3 regions of the Plantibacter flavus genome follow, and region 1 is predicted to be linked to each of the others. Evidence: predicted binding sites of a transcription regulator. Region 1 holds the regulator's gene; each other region holds the start of a gene.
The links. The regulator HrcA, encoded in region 1, represses chaperone genes, less so after heat shock. The targets are predictions, from matches to a motif close to TTNGCACTCGNNNNNNNCGAGTGCNAA.
Positions count from the first base shown of each region.

Region 2: the regulator HrcA is predicted to act here: its motif matches at 2,548-2,574, upstream of groL (chaperonin GroEL).
Region 3: the regulator HrcA is predicted to act here: its motif matches at 2,301-2,327, upstream of groES (co-chaperone GroES).

Region 1 covers NZ_CP019402.1:1,876,474-1,881,275, reverse strand. The annotation lists gene BWO91_RS08865 (HIT domain-containing protein) at 1-94, opposite strand, end outside; gene BWO91_RS08860 (16S rRNA (uracil(1498)-N(3))-methyltransferase) at 145-882, opposite strand; gene dnaJ (molecular chaperone DnaJ) at 884-2,005, opposite strand; gene hrcA (heat-inducible transcriptional repressor HrcA) at 2,060-3,082, opposite strand; gene BWO91_RS20220 (DUF4870 domain-containing protein) at 3,299-3,856, shown strand; gene hemW (radical SAM family heme chaperone HemW) at 3,923-4,802, opposite strand, start outside.
Region 2 covers NZ_CP019402.1:1,344,846-1,349,647, reverse strand. The annotation lists gene BWO91_RS06375 (hypothetical protein) at 1-535, opposite strand, end outside; gene groL (chaperonin GroEL) at 891-2,510, opposite strand; gene BWO91_RS06365 (cold-shock protein) at 2,715-2,918, opposite strand; gene BWO91_RS06360 (LytR C-terminal domain-containing protein) at 3,204-3,776, opposite strand; gene BWO91_RS06355 (DUF3263 domain-containing protein) at 3,798-4,100, opposite strand; gene msrB (peptide-methionine (R)-S-oxide reductase MsrB) at 4,324-4,743, shown strand; gene BWO91_RS06345 (nitroreductase family protein) at 4,740-4,802, shown strand, end outside.
Region 3 covers NZ_CP019402.1:1,189,981-1,194,782, reverse strand. The annotation lists gene BWO91_RS05600 (ABC transporter substrate-binding protein) at 1-606, opposite strand, end outside; gene rarD (EamA family transporter RarD) at 794-1,732, opposite strand; gene groES (co-chaperone GroES) at 1,928-2,224, opposite strand; gene BWO91_RS05585 (class I SAM-dependent methyltransferase) at 2,383-3,588, shown strand; gene BWO91_RS19610 (DUF4190 domain-containing protein) at 3,628-4,314, opposite strand; gene tsaD (tRNA (adenosine(37)-N6)-threonylcarbamoyltransferase complex transferase subunit TsaD) at 4,409-4,802, opposite strand, start outside.

The DNA.
Region 1 (4,802 bases):
CGGCGAACGCGATCACCCGATCGGTCTCGGCGAGGAGGGTCGTCGGGATCTCCCCCGACACGATGCGGCTGAATACCGACGGTGCTTCACTCATGTCCACCAGTCTAAGGTTCGTGGCGGCCTCGTGCGCGGGCTGGTGGATCGTCACCACCGACCGAGCAGCACGTTGAGCGCGGCGATCGCCGCAGGCCCTGCCGTCGAGGTGCGCAGGACGCCCGAGCCGATCCGGACCTCGATCGCGCCGGCCGCTTCGAGCCGCTCCCGCTCCGTCGGCGAGATGCCGCCCTCCGGACCGACGACGAGGACGAGCTCCTCGGCGAGCAGTGCCGACGGGTCGAGCTCCGAGAGCGCGAGTGCCGCGCTGGGTTCGAGGACGAGGACCGTCCGGCCGGCGACGATCGCCGCGAGTCCACGGGTGTCGACGACCTCGGCCACCTCGGGTACCCGGGCGCGGATCGACTGCTTCGACGCCTCGCGCACGATGAGCTGCCAGCGCGCACGGCCCTTGACCGCTTTGTCGCCCTGCCACCTGGAGATGCTGCGCTCGGCACCCCACGGGACGATGCGGTCGACACCCAGCTCGGTCGCCGCCTGGATGGCGAGTTCGTCGCGATCGCCCTTGGCCAGCGCCTGCACGAGGACGAGCCCGGGACGGTTCTCCGGATGCACCACGACCGATTCGACGCGGATCTCCAACTCGCCCGGCTCGCTGCGCACGACCGGTCCGGTCGCGATCAGGCCACGACCGTTGCCGATCGACGTCGTCTCGCCGACCCGCAGCCGACTCACGGCGACGGCGTGCTTCGCCTCGGGCCCACGGAGGGTCACCGAGTCGCCGACACCGGTCGATTCGAGGTCCTCGCGGAGGTACAGCGAACTCATCTCAACCGACGCCGTGGAAGCGGTCGCGGATCTTCGCGAACAGGCCCTGCTGGAACTGCGCGAGCGCCGGAGCACCCTGGCGTCGTCCCGAGGCGAAGCTCTTGATCAGCTCGCGTTCGCGGTGGTCGAGCTTCGTCGGGGTGACGACCTGGACGCCGATCTTGAGGTCACCCCGGCTGTTCCCGCGGAGGCGCGTGACCCCGCGGTCCTTGACCGTGATGACCTCCGAGCTCTGAACGCCCGGTCGCAGCTCGACCTCGACGTCGCCGTCGAGCGCGTGGACGGTGACCTGGCGGCCGAGGATGGCGTCGGTCATCGGGACTTCGAGCGTGCACAACAGGTCGTCGCCGTCGCGGCTGAAGACGTCGTGGTGCTTGACCTTCATCTCGAGGTAGAGGTCGCCGTTCGGGCCGCCTGCCGGGCCGACCTCGCCGCTCCCCGGCATCTGCAGACGCAGACCGGTGTCGACACCGGCCGGGATGTCGACCGAGACGGTGCGGCGGGCACGGAGCCGGCCCTGACCCTGGCAGGTGACGCACGGGGTCGCGATGATCGTGCCGTAGCCGCGGCAGGTGCCGCAGGGCGCCGAGGTCATGACGTTGCCGAGCAGCGAGCGGACGGCCCGCTGGATGGAGCCGGTGCCGTGACAGATGTCGCAGGTCACCGGTGAGGTGCCGGGCTGGCAGCAGGAGCCGTTGCAGGTGCTGCAGAGCACGGCGGTGTCGACCTCGAGGTCGCGGTGGGTGCCGAAGATGACCTCGTCGAGGTCGAGTTCGACGCGCAACAGGGCGTCCTCGCCGCGTGCGCGGCGGGACTTGGGTCCGCGCTGCTGGCCACCCCCGCCGAAGAAGGTGTCGAAGATGTCGCCGAAGCCGCCGAACCCGGCGTCACCTCCGCCGAACCCACCCGCCTGCGGACCGAGGTCGTACTGCTGGCGCTGCTTGGGGTCGCTCAGCACGTCGTAGGCGTGGGTGACCTCTTTGAACCGCTCTGAGGCGTCGGAACCCGGGTTCACGTCGGGGTGCAGTTCGCGAGCGAGGCGGCGGTACGCCTTCTTGATCTCTTCGGGCGTCGCCTCCTTGGCGACACCGAGTGCTGCGTAGTGGTCGGGGTAGTCAGCCACTGAGGGCCTTTCGTTCGAGGTGCGGAAGGTGTTGGAGGACGCGACGAGGATGCGTCACTCGGCGTCGAGGATGCGCGAGAGGTACCTGGCGACGGCGCGGACCGCAGCCATGTTGCTCGCGTAGTCCATTCTCGTGGGGCCGAGGACGCCGAGCCGGGCGATTTCGCCACCAGAGGAACGGTAGTTCCCGGCGAGGACGCTCGTGGTCTCGAGGCCGAACGACGCGTTCTCGCGCCCGATGCTGGCGACCACGCCGTCGCGCTCGGACTCCATCTCACCGAAGAGCCGGAGCAGCACGACCTGCTGCTCGATGGCGTCCAGGACCGGATAGATGCTGCCGGGGAAGTCGTCTTCGGTGCGGGCGAGGTTGGCGGCGCCGGCCATGACGAGGCGGTCCTGGCGCTGCGCCGAGAGCTGTTCGCGCACCGCGTCGACGATGCGGACGGCCGCCGCGCGGTCGAGATCGGCGATGTCGGCGGGGACGTCGCCGATCGCGTCGTGGGCGTCGAGGAGTGGACGGCCCGCGACCGCCTCGTTGCACAGCGAGCGGAGACGCGAGATGAGGTCATCGTCGACCGGGCTCTCCGTCTCGATGAGCCGCTGCTCGACGCGGCCGTTGTCGAGGATGATGACCGCGAGCACACGGTTCGGGGTGACGCTCACCAACTCGAGGTGCCGGACGCGCGCCCGGGAGAACATCGGGTACTGGACGAGCGCGACCTGGTTCGTCAGCTGTGAGAGCAGCCGCACCGTGCGGTGCAGGACCTCGTCGAGGTCGCCGGACGCACCGAGGAAGGTCTCGATCGCCGTCCGTTGGGCGTTGTTCAGCGGGCGGCGGTCGGCCAGGTGGTCGACGAACATCCGGTAGCCCTTGTCGGTCGGCACCCGGCCGGAGGAGGTATGGGGGGCGGCGATGAGCTCTTCGTCCTCGAGCTGCGCCATGTCGTTGCGGATGGTGGCTGCGGAGACCCCGAAGGAGTGGCGGTCGACGATCGTCTTGGACCCGACGGGCTCTCGCGAGGCGACGTAGTCCTGCACGATGACGCGGAGCACTTCGAGACCGCGATCCGACACCATCTCGATCTCCTCCCGTCATCCACCTCGGAGCGCCGACCATCAGCACTCGAAGACCCTGACTGCCAATCATATCGTGGCCTCCGCGCAGCCGTCCCTTGCGCGGCCCCGTGCCGCGGGAATACCGTTGGCCGCAGGCGTGGGTCCCTGATGAGCGACACCTGGTGCGATACGCTCAGCTGGACCAATTGAATATCACTCTCCGTGAAAGGTGCGAAGATGTCCGATCCGAACGCTCAGCCGCCCGTCGACCCAGCGAAGGGCGGGTCGGTTCCGCCTGCAGGAGATGGCGCGACGCCCCCTCCCGCAGCTCCGCAGCAGCCGCCCGCAGGCGCCTACCCGCCCCCGCCCGCCGGTGGCTACGCGCCGCCGCCGCCCGCTGCCGGCTCCTACCCGCCGCCGCCCGCAGGCGCCCCGCAGTACCAGCAGCCGTACGCCGCCGCTCAGCCCATGAGCCCGTCGGACGAGAAGCTCTGGTCGACGCTCATCCACATCGGCGGGATCTTCTTCGGATTCATCCCCCCGCTGATCGGCTACCTGGTCCTCAAGGACCGCGGCCCGTTCATCAAGGCGCACACGCTCACCGCGCTGAACTTCCAGCTGACGATGCTGATCGCGCTCGTGGTCGGCTCGATCCTGACGATCGTCGTCGTGGGTCTGTTCATCATCATCGCCGTCTACGTCGTCGTGATCGTGTTCAGCATCATCGCCGCGATCAAGGCGAACAAGGGTGAGCTGTACAGCTACCCGCTCACGATCCAGTTCATCAAGGCCTGATCCGTCGAGTACGAGCACAGCCCCGTCCGGTCCGCCGGGCGGGGCTGTTCTGCGCCTCGGGCAGGGTCAGTCGCCGACCAGACGCCGGACGACCGCGTCGGCGAGGAGCCGTCCGCGGCGCGTGAGCTCCAGCCGTCCGAGCAGGGCCTGCCGTGCGTCGACCAGTTCCTCGGCGATGAGCCCGGCGACCGCCGTACGAGCCTCGGGGGCGAGCGTCCGGATGGGGATGCCGTCCCGCGTGCGGGTGAGCAGCAGGATGCGTTCGAGTTCCCGCGTCTCGTCGTCCAGGGTCTCCCGCCCGGCGGCCGGCGACTCCCCCGCCGCGATCCGCTGGGCGTACGCCGCCGGGTGCTTGACGTTCCACCAGCGCACCCCGCCGACGTGACTGTGCGAGCCCGGGCCGACACCCCACCAGTCCTCGCCGGTCCAGTAGGAGAGGTTGTGCCGGGAGCGGTGCGTGTCGTCCGTCGCCCAGTTGCTGACCTCGTACCAGCCGTACCCGGCTTCGGTGAGGAGATCGTCGGCGAGCTCGTACATGTCGGCCTGCAGGTCCTCGTCGGGGGTCCCCACCACGCCCGAGCGGATCTGGCGCGCGAGTTTCGTCCCGGGTTCGACGATGAGCGAATAGGCCGACACGTGGTCCGGTGCGCAGGCGATCGCCGTCTCGAGTGAGACGCGCCAGTCGGCCAGGGTCTCCCCCGGCGTCCCGTAGATGAGGTCCAGGCTGACGCCGAGGCCGGCTTCGCGAGCCCACTGCACGACGAGCGGCACCCGAGCCGGATCGTGCGTGCGCTCGAGGGTGGCGAGCACGCTCGGCACCGCGGACTGCATCCCGAAGGACACCCGGGTGAATCCGGCTTCGGCGAGCGTGCGGAGGTAGGCGGCGTCGACGGAGTCGGGGTTCGCCTCGGTCGTCACTTCGGCGCCGGGCGCGAGGTCGAAGTTG
Region 2 (4,802 bases), 530 kb from region 1:
ACTCGGTCGGCAGGACAGCTGGCCCGGCCGTCGTGTCGCCCCAGTCGAAACGTGGCGCACTCGCCGTCGGCTCCAATGCGGTCCTGATCGATTCGACGAACGGCATGACCGCGGTCCGCGCCGCTTCGTCGGACTCGGCGACGTTGTCGGCTGGCCCATCGATCCTGACCTCCACCCAGCTGTCGCCGATGAGGAACTGCATGCTGCACACATCGAGCACGCGTCCGTCACCGGTGAAGCAGGAGAGCGGCGTGGAGTTCTCCCAGGGGCCAGGCTCGCCCGACGTCCAACCTTCGAAGAACGGCTGCCAGCGGGCTGACGCTTGCGGGAGCACCAGCACCTCCGCCCAGCGCTCGGTCCCGAGCGGAGAGCCTCCCTGAAGCCGATCACGGGGCTCCCCGTTCCCCCAACTGCACTGCAGTCCTCCGAGTGCCACGGGCGCCGTATTGATCGGTGTGGCGATGACGTCATCCGTGAAGGGAGGCTCGAGCACGACGGAGGGAGCGAGCGCCGAGCTGACGATGTCGGCTGGCACGAGGTCCTTGCACCCGAGCCCGTACGAACTGACCGGGGTCGTGGGTCCGGGGGCGGTGCTCGGTGTCGCAGAGGACACCGGTGTGGACGTCTCCGTCGGGGTCGGTTCGGCCGGCGTACACGCGCTCAGCCCCAGAATCACTACGGCGGCGATCGCCGCTCCCCCGATACGTCTCATAGCTCGATCATAGGAACCGTCACCTCGGGAGATATGCCATTCCGATCACGTCTCTACAACGACTGTTCGATCCATGCGCGACGAGCGCACAGGTCGAGGGTCCTCCCCGATGCGGGATGACGAAACGACGCAGGGCGCCTCCCGAAGGAGACGCCCTGCGCAGGTGTTGCTGTCGGACTTAGAAGTCCATGCCACCGGTCGGGTCGCCGGCCGGAGCCGGGTTCTTCTCCGGCTTGTCGGCGACGACGGCCTCGGTGGTGAGGAACAGGCCGGCGATCGACGCTGCGTTGAGCAGCGCGGAGCGCGTGACCTTCACCGGGTCGTTGATGCCGGCAGCGAGCATGTCGACGTACTCACCGGTCGCGGCGTTGAGGCCGTGTCCGACGGGCAGGTTGCGGACCTTGTCGGCGACGACGCCGGGCTCGAGGCCTGCGTTGAGCGCGATCTGCTTGAGCGGAGCGTCGATGGCGACCTTGACGATGTTCGCACCGGTCGCCTCGTCACCGACGAGCTCGAGCTTCTCGAACGCGGTCTTGCCGGCCTGGATCAGGGCGACGCCACCACCGGCGACGATGCCCTCTTCGACGGCGGCCTTCGCGTTGCGAACGGCGTCCTCGATGCGGTGCTTGCGCTCCTTGAGCTCGACCTCGGTCGCTGCACCGGCCTTGATGACCGCCACACCGCCCGCGAGCTTGGCAAGACGCTCCTGGAGCTTCTCGCGGTCGTAGTCGCTGTCGGTGTTGTCGATCTCCTTGCGGATCTGCGAGACACGACCGGCGATGGCGTCGGCGTCGCCGGCACCCTCGACGATGGTGGTCTCATCCTTGGTGATGACGACCTTGCGCGCACGGCCGAGCAGGTCGAGGGTGACGGTCTCGAGCTTGAGGCCGACCTCCTCGGAGATGACCTGGCCACCGGTGAGGATGGCGATGTCCTGCAGCTGAGCCTTGCGGCGGTCGCCGAAACCCGGAGCCTTGACGGCGACGGACTTGAAGATGCCACGGATCTTGTTGACGACGAGCGTCGCGAGAGCTTCGCCGTCGACGTCCTCAGCGATGATGAGGAGCTGCTTGCCCGACTGGATGACCTGGTCGACGATCGGCAGGAGGTCCTTGATCGCGGAGATCTTCTGGTTGGCGATGAGGATGTAGGGGTCCTCGAACACCGCTTCCTGGCGGTCGGGGTCGGTCACGAAGTACTGCGACAGGTAGCCCTTGTCGAAGCGCATGCCCTCGGTGAGCTCGAGCTCGGTGCCGAAGGTGTTCGACTCCTCGACGGTGACGACGCCCTCCTTGCCGACCTTGTCGATCGCCTCGGCGATGATCTCGCCGATGGTGGTGTCGCCGGCGGAGATGGAAGCGGTCGCAGCGATCTCCTCCTTGGTCTCCACCTCCTTGGCGTTGGCGATGAGCTCGACCGTGACGGCCTCGACGGCCTTCTCGATGCCGCGCTTGAGGCTGATGGGGTCGGCGCCTGCGGCGACGTTGCGGAGGCCCTCGCGAACGAGCGCCTGTGCCAGCACGGTCGCCGTGGTGGTGCCGTCGCCGGCGACGTCGTCGGTCTTCTTGGCGACCTCCTTGACGAGCTCCGCGCCGATCTTCTCGTACGGGTCGTCGAGTTCGATCTCCTTGGCGATGGACACGCCGTCGTTGGTGATCGTGGGGGCGCCCCACTTCTTCTCGAGGACAACGTTGCGACCGCGCGGCCCAAGGGTGACCTTGACCGTGTCAGCAAGAATGTTCAGTCCACGCTCGAGGCCGCGACGGGCCTCCTCGTCGAAAGCAATGATCTTAGCCATGTGTGTTTTTCGTCCCTCCCGGACGTCATGAACGTTGTTAGCACTCAATGAGTACGAGTGCTAAGTCGATTCTGGCACTCAGGGGGTGGGAGTGCAAGTGAGCACCGGAGCCCTGAGCGAACTCCCGGGAACCGCCCCGGAACGACGAACGACGCCGCCCACCGGAGTGGACGGCGTCGCAGGAATCGCGTGCCTGATCAGCGGCTACGCCAGGCGCACACCTTCGGCCTGGGGCCCCTTTGCTCCCGTGCCGACCTCGAAGACGACCGCCTGGCCCTCTTCCAAGGACTTGTAGCCGCTCATGTCGATCGCCGAGTAGTGGACGAAGACATCCTGTCCGCCGCCGTCGACCGTGATGAAGCCGAAGCCCTTCTCAGCGTTGAACCACTTGACGGTTCCGTTCGCCATTTCATACTCCCATTGCTGCGTGCTCTCGGCGCCCGACTGTTGCCGGACCCGGACCTGCCATCCGGGATCGGGATCCCGGCGGCCACCCTGCGCCGAAGCGGACCCGGGGGCGAGTCGAGACGGGACGGGATGAGCGGCCAATTCCAGATACTAATCCGGGGCACCGCGCGGATTCACCCCGAAATCGGCAAACGGGGCGGAGTGATACGACAACTCAACATGGAGGAAACACTCCGGAAACACGGCGAGCCGGCGACCTGACCGATCGACCTGCTCCAGCCGCGCTCAGGCGGCCGGCTGGTAGTCCGCGCCGACCACGACGACGATGCGGAGGACCGGTGCCTCGCCTTCCTCGACGGGGATCGCGTACGTGTCCGTGATCTGGATCGGGATACCGCCGAGTGCGTTCGCGATGGCGCGAGCGACGCCCTCCTGCGACGGATCCTGGTAGTAGACGCCGCTCGCCGTGACGTCCTCGGTGCTGGCGTCGCTCGTCGGGATCTGCTGCGTGAAGCCGGCGGCCGAGATCGCCGCCGCCGCCGATGCGGCGAGGCCGGCAGTGGGTGTGCCGTTCAGGACGAGGATGCTGGCCGCGGGGTCGACGACGGGGGCCGCCTCGGTCGGGGTGGGGGTCGGCGTGGGCGTGGCGCTCGGGCTCTGCGAGCCGCCGAAGAAGTCGATGCGGTCGTTCAGTCCGAACAGGGCGAAGGTGCCGATCCCAACAAGGACGAGCGTTGCGACGACGGCGACGAGGAAGGCGATCCAGCCGCGTCCCTTGGGAGCAGGGGCACGGTGTGCGCCGACGCGCTTGAGGTCGGGGACCTCGTCGAAGCGGTCGGGCGGGAAGGATTCAGCCATGGTGTGGTCTCCGGGAGCTGCTCAGCCGTCGGTGCGGGGAGCCGAGGCTCCTCGCGCCGAGAGTCGGGCGTCGCGGGTGCGCTGCAGCCGCTTGATCAGCATGGGGTCGTGGGCGAGGGCGGACGGCGAGTCGATGAGCGCGCCGAGCAGTTGATAGTACCGGGCCGGGGACAGGGCGAAGCGGTCGCGGATGGCGGCCTCCTTGGCCCCGACGTGCTGCACCCAATGGGACTCGAACTCGAGGATCTCGAGCTCGCGCGGCTCGAGGCCGCCCGTCGGCGTCGACGCCTCGTCATCGGCAGGCGTACGCGACGCTGACTGCATGCTCGTCTCCTGCCGATCGGTGCCGATGCGGCGACCGTGGAGTCGTGCTCCGGTCCGCCGTCCTCCAAGTCTATTCAGCCGATGGCCGCCGGGCCGCATCCACCCCGGCGAGGGCCGACGTTCACCGGGAAGGATCAGGCTCGGTGCAGTGTTATGGAATACGTCGGGAGCTGCATGCACGAGGCGGCCCCGCACGTAGGATGACCGAGACGAATGGAGCAGCATGACGTACGACGTGTCGAAGACCGATGAGCAGTGGCGCGAGGAACTCACGCCCGAGCAGTATCAGGTCCTCCGCGGAGCGGCGACCGAACGGGCCTGGACCGGTGAGCTCCTCGACGAGTCACGCGCGGGCCTCTACACCTGTGCCGCCTGCAACGCGGAGCTCTTCAAGAGCGGTACCAAGTTCGATTCCGGCTGCGGATGGCCGAGCTTCTACGAGTCCGTGAACCCCGAGGCGGTGCAACTCATCGAAGACCGTTCCCTCGGGATGGTGCGCACCGAGGTCCGCTGCGCCAACTGCGGCTCGCACCTCGGTCATGTGTTCGACGACGGCTTCGGGACGCCCACCGGTGACCGCTACTGCATGAACTCGATCGCGCTCAACTTCGCCGCGGCCGACACCGCCGAGCCGACGGAGTGACCGAACCGATCGAGCGCCCGGTCCTGGCCGCCGTCGCCGGGCGCCGTTCGTGGTCGAAG
Region 3 (4,802 bases), 690 kb from region 1:
GCCGTACGAGTCGTTCAGGTAGATGATGCCGAGGGTGGCGTTGCCGTCCTCCGCGATCAGGTTCCCGAGGACCTCGCCCTGCAGCACGTCGGACGGCGCCGTCCGCCAGTAGAGACCGTTGTCGTCCCACGTGGTGAAGTCCGCGGAGGTGTTCGCCGGGGAGAACTGGATGACGCCTGCGCCGGTGACTTCGTCGATGAAGAGCTTCGACACACCCGAGGACGCTGCACCGATGATGGCGGTGACGCCCTCGGAGAGCAGACGGGGGACCTCGGTCGCGTACGCCTTGTTGTCGGAGTCACCCGAGTCGCCGAGCGTCAGGTCGATCTTGATGCCGAGGTCAGCGTCGTTGACCTCCTTGACCGCGAGACCGACACCGGCCTCCTCGGGCGGGCCGAGGAACGCGAGGTTACCGGTCTGCGGCAACGCCGTGCCGAGCTTCAGGGTCAGGTCGCCAGCAGGCTTGCTGCTGCTGCCGCTGTCGCCGCTACCACTCGAGGCGCAACCGCTCAGGACCAGCGCGCTGGCTCCGATCAGTGCGATACCACCGAGAACGATGGAACGTGGGCGGGAGCGAGCGGCCGTGGCCTTCGAAAAGACGCTCATGGTACTCCTTGCTTGTCAGAAGAGTGGCAGCTCCAGGGGCTGCCGTTGAGTCAAGTTATCCGCTGCACGTGCGCTGGACAATGTCGTTGACGTTACAAGCGTGTAACACGACCAAATCGTTACCTCAGGAGGGGCTGTTTCGCGCATTTCCTGCAGTGGTCGCGCGATCAGCGCTGGAATCCGCTGTTCAGATGCTCGTCGAGCGCCGTCGTTCGGCCCCGACGGCCCGACGACCACGGGTGGAGGCGACGAGCATGTCGACGGTGAGGATCGCGAGCGCCAGCCACACGAGGCCGAAGCCCAACCAGCGCTCCGGCGGCATCGCCTCGTGCAGGACCGCGACACCGACGACGAACTGGATGATCGGTGCGAAGTACTGGATGAAACCCATCCAGGTGAGCGGGAGGCGGCGCGCCGCTGCCGCGAACAGCAGGAGCGGGACGGCCGTGATGACGCCGGCACCGACGAGCAGCAGGGCGTGCCCGACGCCTGCGGTGCCGATGGTCAGCCCACCGGTCACGCCGACAGCGATGAGCTGGGCGATCGCGACCGGCATCAGCCACACGGTCTCGAGCGTCAAGCCGGACACGGCGTCGACCGAACCGCCCACCAGTTTCTTGATGTAGCCGTAGAGGCCGAATGAGAAAGCCAGGATGAGGGCGATCCAGGGGACGCTGCCGTGTCCGATCGCGAGGACGAGGACCGCGATCACGCTCACGACCACCGCGGCCCACTGGGCCGGACGCAGCCGCTCACGGAGGAAGAAGACGCCGAGGAAGACGGTCACGATCGGGTTGATGAAGTACCCGAGCGACGCTTCGACCACCTGGCCGTTGAGCGCGCCGTAGACGTAGGTCTGCCAGTTGACGTAGATGAGCGCTCCGGCGAGGCCCATCGTCAGGACGATGCGGCGCTGGCGGAGGATGCCGAACAGTCGACGCCAGGAACGGGTCGCCAGGATGAGGACGGCGCAGAAGACGAGGGAGAAGAGGATCCGCCACGCCACGACCTCGAAGGCGCCGGCCGGTGCGAGGGCGATGAAGTAGAGCGGGAGCGCTCCCCAGAGGCAGTAGGCGGCGACCGCCGAGAGCAGTCCGGACCGGCTCCCCTGCTGGGGCACGGCCACACTCGCACGTCGATCCCCTCCCCCGTCGACGGTGACGGGGTGGATGTCGACGTCGGCTGGATCGCTGGGGTTCTGCACTGGTCCAGGCTAGACCCGCGACTCCCCGCGACACCCTCCGAAAACGGACACAGCCCGAACGGCGAATGCCATTCGGGCTGTTGAGCGGCTTGAGCCGCCGGATCCGTGCGCTGGTGACTAGCGGACGACGACTGCGAGGACGTCGCGCGCGGACAGGACGAGGTAGTCCTCACCGGCGTACTTGACCTCGGTGCCACCGTACTTGGAGTAGATCACCTTGTCGCCGACGGCGACGTCGAGCGGGACGCGGTTGCCGTTGTCGTCGATGCGACCGGGTCCGACCGCCACGACCTCGCCCTCCTGGGGCTTCTCCTTGGCGGTGTCGGGGATGACCAGACCGGAAGCGGTGGTCTGCTCTGCCTCGACCTGCTTGATGACGATGCGATCCTCGAGCGGCTTGATGGAGACCGACACGGTTGACCTCTTTCTTGAAACGAAGACGTGGTTAGCACTCACACTGCGAGAGTGCTGATTCCAGTGTAGGCATCTTCTGGCACTCATGCAATGCGAGTGCCAATCAGCGGCTGCTACCGTTGCCGGATGCATCCAGCTCCGCCCGAGGCCCGCTGACCATGGACCGTTCTGAACTCGTCGAACTCCTCACGGCCGACGGCCTCAGGCTCCTCGACTCCCTGCCGCCCTACCCGACGAAGGACGAGGCCGTCCGCCTGGTCGGGCGCCTGCGCAAGGAGGGCAACTCCCCCGAGCTGGTCGCGGCGGTCCTCACGCAGTCGCGGCTCAGGCAGAAGGCCGTCGGCAAGTTCGGTCCGTTCGCCGGCCGCATGCTGTTCACCGAGGCAGGCCTCGAACAGGCCACGCGCCTTCCCGTCGCCGCATTGCACGCCGGGCGTTTCGCCCGGGCCGGCCTCACACGCATCGCCGACCTCGGCAGCGGCATCGGCGCCGACTCGATGGCCATGGCCTCGCTCGACCTGGAGGTCACGGCGGTCGACATCGACGAGGTCACCGCGGCCATCGCCAGCTACAACCTCGCCCCGTTCCCCACGGCGACCGTGCGGAACGCCGCCGCCGAGGACGTCTCGCTCGACGACTTCGACGCGGTCTGGTTCGATCCCGCGCGGCGCACCGCAGGACACGCCGACACCGCGCGGTTGTCCAGTGCCGCCGACTACACCCCGTCCCTCGACCTGGTCTTCGGTGCGGCGACCAGCCTCCCCACAGGCGTCAAGCTCGGGCCCGGATTCGACCGCTCACTCATCCCCGACGACGCCGAGGCGCAGTGGGTGTCGGTCGACGGACAGCTCGTCGAGATGGCGCTCTGGTTCGGCCCGCTGGCCCGTCCGGACGTCCGACGGTCCGCGCTCCTCCTCGCGGACGGCGTCCACCACGAGTTGCACGCCGAGGCCGACGCCGACGACGCCCCCGTGCGGGAACTCGGCGACTACGTGCACGAACCCGACGGGTCGGTGATCCGGGCCCGACTCATCGGCGACCTCGCCGTCCGCTTGGAGGCCGGCATGCTCGGCCAGGGCATCGCCTACCTGACCTCCGACACGGCGACGACCTCGCCGTTCGCCACGACCTTCCGGGTGCTCGAGCGGCTACCGATGGACGAGAAGATCCTTAAGCGCACGATGCGGGATCGCGGGATCGGCGTCCTCGAGATCAAGAAGCGCGGCGTCGACGTCGACCCCGCGGCGTTCCGGAAGCGCATGGCGCTCAAGGGCGACGGCTCGGCCACGATCATCCTCACGAGGATCGCGGGCAAACACAGTGCGCTGCTCGTCGAACGGGTGACACCGGCCGCTGCCGCCTGACCCGACGGTGTCCGCCGGGCCGCAGCGCCCCGAGGAGGATCAGGTCGAGACGTACCCGATGATCACGACGACGCTGTAGGCGAGCCAGCCGACGGAGCAGGCGAGGCCGACGAACCCGGTCACGAGGCCGGTGAGGGCGCGGCCTCGGCCCTGCGGCTCGCGACGCCTGGCTCCGAATCCGAGGACGATGGCCGCGATCGACAGGGGGAAGCCCCAACCGACGAAGACCGACACGACGAGCCCGACGAGACCGGTGATGAGCGACCAGGTGCTCCGTGAGGTCCCGGTCGACGCAGCAGGGCTCTGCGTCTGCGACTGCTGGTACGCGGCGTAGCCGCCCTGGCTCGGTGCCTGGTAGACCGCCGTCGGCACCGTCTGGAGATAGGTCGCGTGATCGCCCTGCCAACCCGCCGGTGGAGGGGAGGCCTGGCCCTGGGGCTGGTACGGCTGCTGAGGTTGGTAGGGCTGCTGCTGGCCCTGGGGCTGGTACGGCTGCTGGGGCGCGTACGGCTGCTGCTGGCCCTGCGGCGCGACAGCCTGCTGGGAGGGCTGCGGCGGCTGGTACGGCGACCAGGGCTGCTGGGCCTGCGGCTGGTGAGGAGGCTGCTGCCCCCACTGCTGCTGCGGCTGCCCGATGGGCTGCTCGGCCTGCGGCGGGCGCGACTGCCCGTCCACTGCACCGTCCTGGTGCTGAGGTCGTCCGTCGGGGTGCTCGTGCTGATCCATCGCCGCTCCTTCGATCCGTGACCGGGTACCGGCCCATCCTATGCGCCGACGTCCGCGCACCCGGTCGACGGCCGGGAGACGGCTGGTCGAGCGGTCAGTACACCTGGATCTCGGTGACCGGCAGGGTCGAGTCGGCGCCGAAGTCGAGCGAGGACGGCTCGTGCCCGGCGGAGATGAGCTGCGCGGCGAGCGCGGCGATCATCGCACCGTTGTCGGTGCAGAGCTGCAACGGCGGGATGCGGAGTTCGATCCCGGCCGAGGTGGTGCGTTCGGCGGCCACCTCGCGGAGCCGCGCGTTCGCGATGACGCCGCCCCCCAGCAGCAGGCGGGGCACGCCGAGCTCGCTGCACGCTCTGACCGCCTTCGAGATGAGCACGTCGACGACGGCCTCGCGGAAACTGGCGGCGACGTCCGCGACGGGGACCGGCTCGCCCGCGTCCTGCTTCGCCTCGACCCAGCGTGCCACGGCCGTCTTCAGGCCGGAGAAG